DNA from 3 places in the Clostridium sp. TJA085 genome. Region 1 is predicted to be linked to each of the others. Evidence: riboswitches for the same ligand, from Rfam matches in the RefSeq annotation. Region 1 holds a riboswitch; each other region holds the start of a gene.
The links. Region 1 has a riboswitch for S-adenosylmethionine ahead of metK (methionine adenosyltransferase). Riboswitches for the same ligand answer to the same signal wherever they lie in the genome.

Region 1 (2,279 bases):
TTTATAAGGGAAGTGAATAAGATGAGTATAAAGGGTGTATATTTAAAAGAAATAAATAAGTTAAGTCGATTAATGAGAGAGAAAGATAAAATAATATATGAAGAAATTATAATATATATGAGATTATCAGGTTTAAAGGATATAGATATAGAAGAAACTTTAATAGAAATAGGGGATATGATTATACAGTCAGAGAATGATAATAAAGATATAAATTATTTGATAGGAGATAATTATATAAAATTTTGTGATAATATAATTAACGAAATAAAATCTAAGTATAGTAGATTTGATAAAATAATAAATAATTTTAAAGTTCAGGTATTTTTAATATCCATGGCTGTTTTATTTACTATAAATTATTTAATTACTCAAGGAATAACTTTATTCAAAGATGAAGGGTTTACTTTAAATTATAATCTTACAATTAATCAATTAATTTCAAATTTAATAATAAGTATAATTTGCTATTTAGTATTTTTAGAGATAAAAAAAGATTCTATAAAGAATTATAAAATCAAATCTGATGTAAATTTTAAAAAAATAGATAACAAATTAATAAAATTCATTATTTTATTTTCTATGATTTCATTTGCTATAATGATAACTGTTAAGACAATAGTTCCGCAAATAAATTTAATTGATACAAAAATATATTTTTTAGTATTACCATTTGGGATTTTATATGAATTAAATGAATATATTAATGAGAAAGAATATAAAAAAAGAAGAGGGATAAAGAAAGAGTTGATATAAATGAATAAAAAAACACAAATGCTTAAGGGAACATTAGAAGGGTGCATATTAGCTATAATATATAAGAAAGAAACTTATGGATATGAAATAATATCAACTTTAAAAGAATATGGGTTCGATAATGCTTCAGAGGGAACTATGTACCCTTTACTTTTAAGATTGGAGAAATCCGGATTTTTAACTGCAACTATTAAGGATTCTGGTGTTGGTGCAAAAAGAAAATACTATAGTCTAACTGAAGAGGGAATAAATGAATTAAATAATTTTATAAAAAATTGGAATGAATTAAAAATGAATATAGATAATATAATTAGTTCAGTATAAATCGATTAAATTTAAATATAATTTAATGGATTTATATATTTAATTAAAATAATACAATATAAAAATATTGACTATTAAAAATCTATGTGTTAAAATTGCGATTAGTAAAATAATTAAATAAAGAAGCTCTTATCAAGAGAGGTGGAGGGAGACGGCCCTATGAAGCCCAGCAACCTACAAATATTTAAATATTATGTGTGGTGCTAATTCCAGTAGTTTATACTACAAGATAAGAAAGATTAGAATACAATCTCTTCTTATCGAAGAGTTTTTTTTATTGTAAAAATATTAGAAAATTCGGAGGAAAAAGGAATGAGAAGATTATTTACATCAGAATCAGTTACAGAAGGACATCCAGATAAAATCTGTGACCAAATTTCAGATTCAGTATTAGATGCTATATTAGCAAAGGATCCACATGCTAGAGTTGCTTGTGAAACATGCACAACTACTGGTATGGTAATGGTTATGGGAGAAATATCAACTAACTGTTATGTTGATATTCCTAAAGTTGTTAGAGAAACAATTAGAGAAATTGGATATGATAGAGCTAAATATGGATTTGACTGTGATACATGCTCAGTAATGACAACTATAGATGAACAATCAGGAGATATCGCTATGGGTGTTGATGAAGCACTTGAGTCAAGACAAGGAGAAAAAGATGAAGTTGAAGCAGTAGGTGCTGGAGACCAAGGTATGATGTTTGGATATGCTACAAATGAAACAGAAGAATTTATGCCTACTCCAATTGCTATGGCTCATAGACTTTCAAGAAGACTTACAGAAGTAAGGAAAAATGGAACATTATCATACTTAAGACCAGACGGAAAAACTCAAGTTACAGTTGAGTATGAAAATGATAAGCCAAAGAGAATAGATACTATAGTAATTTCAACTCAACATGATGAGTGTGCTACTTTAGAACAAATTCAATCAGATTTAAAAGAACATGTTATAAATGCTGTAATTCCAGCAGAATTATTAGATGAAAATACAAGATATTTCATAAACCCAACTGGAAGATTTGTTGTTGGTGGACCACAAGGAGATAGTGGATTAACAGGAAGAAAGATAATAGTTGATACATACGGTGGAATGGGAAGACACGGTGGTGGAGCATTCTCAGGAAAAGATGCAACTAAAGTTGATAGATCAGCAGCATATGCAGCAAGATGGGTTGCTAAAAACTTAGTAGC
Region 2 (2,279 bases), on a different contig from region 1:
AAATGCAGATACTCCAGCAAGTGATGATGCTGATATAAGTTGTGCTCCATATGGGATTATTCCTTGGAATACACACGAAAACATATCCATAATTCCTGCAATTCTCTTTGGCTCTAAGTCAAATTCATCTGATATATTTTTAGCTATAGGCCCAACTGTTACTATTGCAATAGTATTATTTGCTGTACATATATCAACCAAACTCGTAAGAGCTGCTATTCCAAACTCCGCTCCCCTTCTTGTCTTGAATTTTTTCATTCCTTTGTTAAGTATATACTCTATACCACCATTGTATTCAATAAGAGCTATCATTCCTGATATTAATAAAGAAATTATTATAAGCTCGCTCATCCCACTAATACCAGTAGCTAAATTTTGAAATAATCCAATTATATCAAAACTTGAAGTAAGTATACCTATAACACCGGCTAATATTATACCTGATGATAAAACAAAGATAACATTAACACCAAAAAGAGCTGCTACTAAAACACCTATATAAGGAACTATTTTTATAATGCTATATTCATAAGTTCCTAAACTAAATCCTTGTGTTCCTCTTGTTATAAAAGCAAAAATAATTGCTGTAATTATAGCTGCTGGAAGAACTATCTTAAAATTCATTCTAAACTTATCTCTCATATCACAACCTTGAGTTCTTGTTGCTGCAATTGTTGTATCAGATATTATTGATAAATTGTCCCCAAACATAGCTCCACTTACTACTGCGCCAACCACTAAAGCAACCGCAATTCCAGTTTTCTCAGATATACCAAGTGCTATTGGTACTAATGCAACTATAGTTCCCATTGAAGTCCCTACAGAAAGAGCTATAAAGCAAGCTACTATAAATATACCTGAAATTAACAGATTTGGAGGTAATACAGAAAGTCCTAAATTTACTGTTGATTCAACTGCACCCATAGCTTTCGCAACACTTGCAAAAGCTCCTGCTAATATAAATATTAAAATCATTAAAATTATATTAGGATTACCTGCTCCCTTACAAAAAATATGTAATCTTTCCTCAAAACTAATTTTATTATTCATAATCAAAGCCGTAACTGCTGCAATTAGAAATGGAATTATTACAGATACAGCATAAAAATCTTTTGCTATTAAAGATATTGAAACATATGAAACTATAAATACTAATAATGGCATTAATGCCAATACACTACCTGTTTTATTATTTTTCACTTTAAAATCCCCCTTTAATTTTAATAAAAAAAGCTTCTGATAGAAATCAGAAGCTTTATAAACTCTATATAAACACCACTTATCTATCAGTATTTAACTGCTGGAATTAGCACCACACCAAATAATTTATCGTATGACAAATTTACAATGCAAAATTAATTACATTGAAAAATTATAGTCTTCCCTATATTATTTAGTAGGTTGCCGGGTTTCACAGGGCCAGTCCCTCCACCACTCTTGATAAGACTTTATTTAATTTTTAATTTATTGTAACAAGTACTAACCATTAATGTCAATATATTTTTATTTTCATAAATCCCTATTTATACCTTTAATCAAATAAAATATAGGATAAAATTTAAGTTTTATCCTATACTTTTTTATTTATAATACCTCAGTTAGTTTATCTAATATTACCTTTCTAAATACATTAGCTGCTTCTTTATCATGAGAAATTTTATGTGATATCTCAACAAAATCTTCTGTTGAAATTCCAATAGTATTTTTAAACTCTTCACATTTTCCAGTCATAATTACTGAATCTTTTATAAAATCTGCTAAATCTGAAGCTCTTTTAAATACTTTTATATACAAAAATTTGCTGTTATCTCCAAGCCAAGCTTTATTGAACTTTCTTGTAAAAGTTTTAAGTTCATTTAAAATTTCATCTTCTGGCTTATCCCACATATAACTTAATTCATCATACTGTTCTTTCATAATTTCTTTTTCTTTTTTTGTAATTTTACCTTTAGAATATAAGTTATTAATTAATTCTTTTGTTGGTGAAACTGGTACTTTCATAATTAATTTTTCTGTACCATTTGCCCAATTATAAAAGGCTTTTTGCATAAATGAATGTTGGAGATAACCTAAAAGGGCTCTGGAATTTGGGAAGTATGAATACAAACTCTCTATCCCATTTTTATTTGAGAAAATCAAAGCATGTATATATACAGACTTTGAATTAGGCATTTCATGTGTGAATGCATGCCCTCTCACAGCATTGCAATCATTTACATTTTTGCCCCAAAAACTGAATGAATTGTAATTATCCTTCATAAATATCACCTTTCCTCATA
Region 3 (2,279 bases), 170 kb from region 1:
CAAAAGATTTTGCTGCCTCTATAACACCCTTATCCACTTCTCTTAGTGAAGCTTCAATTATTCTTGCTATAAAAGGTGCTGTTGCAATTGAAAGTGGTACTATCATAGCTTCTTTTCCAATAGTTGTCCCAATTATAAATTTACTTAATGGAAAAAGCGCTACCATAAGTATTACAAAAGGAAAACTCCTAAGGGTATTTACCACAAAATCTAAAATTCTATAAACACTTTTATTTGGCCTTAAACCATCTTCTGCTGTTAAAGTTAAAACTATTGCAATTACAAATCCCCCTATAAAAGCAAAAACTGTTGATAATATAACCATATAAAAAGTTTCTAGCGTAGCTACTAATATTTCATTAAACATTAAATCACCTCCCATTCAACACTTTTATTTATAAGATAATTTATTACATCTTCTTTTTCCTTCTCCGAAACATTTATTACTAAGCTTCCTAAAACATCATCTCTAAACTTTTCAAGTCTTCCACAAACAATCGAAAAATCTAAATTCATCTCTCTTGCCATTTTTGTTATAATTGCATTTTCAGAAAAACTTTTTGGAAAAAATATTCTTATATTAACCCATTCCTCTGGTAAAGTATCATCATCTTCTCCTAAAAATTTTCTAAGAGAAACTCCTGGTTTTAAAAATAACTCTGAAGCTTTTCCTTGTGCTTTAACTACTCCCCCTTCTAAAAGAGTTATATTTTCGCAAATATCTTTTACAACTTCCATCTGATGTGTTACAACAACAATTGTTATTTTTAATTCTTTATTTATTTTTGATAAAAGTGCTAATATATTTTTTGTTGTTTTTGGATCTAAGGCTGATGTTGCTTCATCACAAAGTAAAATTTCTGGCTTTAATGCTAAAGCTCTAGCTATTGCTACTCTTTGCTTCTGGCCTCCACTTAATTCCTTTGGTTTACTATCTTTTTTATCCTCTAGTGAAACTAATTTTAAAAGTTCTAAAACCCTTAAATTTATATAATCTTTTTTATATCCCCAAACTTCAAGAGGTAATGCTATATTTTCATATACTGTTTTTCTATCTAAAAGATTAAAACTTTGAAAAATCATCCCCAAATTTTTTCTAATATTTCTGATATCCTCCTTACTCAAATTTTTTATTTCTTTTCCTATAACTTTTAAACTACCCTCATCATATTTTTCAAGGCCATTTAAACATCTAAGTAATGTTGATTTTCCAGCTCCACTATGTCCAATAATTCCATATATATCTCCTTTTTTAATGTTAAGTGATATATTATTTAAAACTTTAAAATCCCCAAATGTTTTAGATAATCCTTTTATTTCTATCAAACCTATATACCCCCTTTTTGTTAAAAATCTCTTTTTAATGTATTAGTTTAAAATAAAAATGCGCTAGAGAATAATATCTCTAGCGCATATAAGTATAACTTGCCCTATAAAATTACTCTCTCATCTATCAAGTATATGAATACTTGCAGGATTTGGCACCACATATAAAGTAATAACTTTAAATCATTACTAATTACATAGGTTGCCGGGCTTCATAGGGCCAGTCCCTCCACCGCTCTTGATAAGAACCTAATATTTTATTTTCAAACTTCTTGTATAATAATATAATATCTTATACATTTATTGTCAATAAGTTTTAAAAATTTTTATATAAATAGTTTTCTATATAAATATTTTTTATATAAATAATCTATGTCTATTAATTAAAACTGTTACAACTTTATTTATTAAATAACTTTCAAAATTTAAGTTTTAATAACTTCATAACTTAGAATATTTCTGTTTCCTCTTCAATATCTACAATTTCACCATCACAATTTTCTTCAATAAAATCTATAATCTTTTCTTTCATAGAATGAGCTATTTTTACATCTGTGCAAACTGCTGATATACCAATTACCGCCATCTTGTGTTCATCTTGTCTATCTACTTCACCAACAGATATATTAAATTTATTTTTTAATTTTTGAGTTATGCTTTTTACAATCATCCTTTTTTCCTTTAAAGAATTTACCCAAGATGCTCTAATTGTTATTTTCATAAGTAAAATATCCATAAATACCTATTTCCTTTCTATAAAGTATTTTTTTGATATAAGCAATTTATATTTTTATAATAATACATATTCTAACCAATATAAATTGTATTACTTATAATTTCACAAAAAATAATCAACTTATTCACAAAATTTGTAATTAATGAATAAGTTGATTATATTGTTTAAAAAAGCATAAAAATTTAATATTCTATTATTTTTAAGCTAATGCAATTAC

Region 2: it holds a riboswitch for S-adenosylmethionine, as region 1 does, so the genes downstream of both, AC4FQW_RS09810 (Na+/H+ antiporter NhaC family protein) here and metK (methionine adenosyltransferase) in region 1, are expected to answer to the same signal.
Region 3: it holds a riboswitch for S-adenosylmethionine, as region 1 does, so the genes downstream of both, AC4FQW_RS06100 (methionine ABC transporter ATP-binding protein) here and metK (methionine adenosyltransferase) in region 1, are expected to answer to the same signal.

The regions. Positions count from the first base shown of each region.
Region 1 is NZ_JBZEEZ010000001.1:1,352,381-1,354,659, reverse strand. Features, by position in the region: gene AC4FQW_RS06870 (hypothetical protein) at 22-756, shown strand; gene AC4FQW_RS06865 (PadR family transcriptional regulator) at 757-1,080, shown strand; SAM riboswitch class I at 1,207-1,316, shown strand; gene metK (methionine adenosyltransferase) at 1,393-2,279, shown strand, end outside.
Region 2 is NZ_JBZEEZ010000003.1:102,565-104,843, forward strand. Features, by position in the region: gene AC4FQW_RS09810 (Na+/H+ antiporter NhaC family protein) at 1-1,200, opposite strand, end outside; SAM riboswitch class I at 1,277-1,447, opposite strand; gene AC4FQW_RS09815 (hypothetical protein) at 1,585-2,259, opposite strand.
Region 3 is NZ_JBZEEZ010000001.1:1,185,918-1,188,196, forward strand. Features, by position in the region: gene AC4FQW_RS06095 (methionine ABC transporter permease) at 1-367, opposite strand, end outside; gene AC4FQW_RS06100 (methionine ABC transporter ATP-binding protein) at 367-1,326, opposite strand; SAM riboswitch class I at 1,444-1,574, opposite strand; gene AC4FQW_RS06105 (DUF503 domain-containing protein) at 1,775-2,062, opposite strand; gene AC4FQW_RS06110 (RidA family protein) at 2,262-2,279, opposite strand, start outside.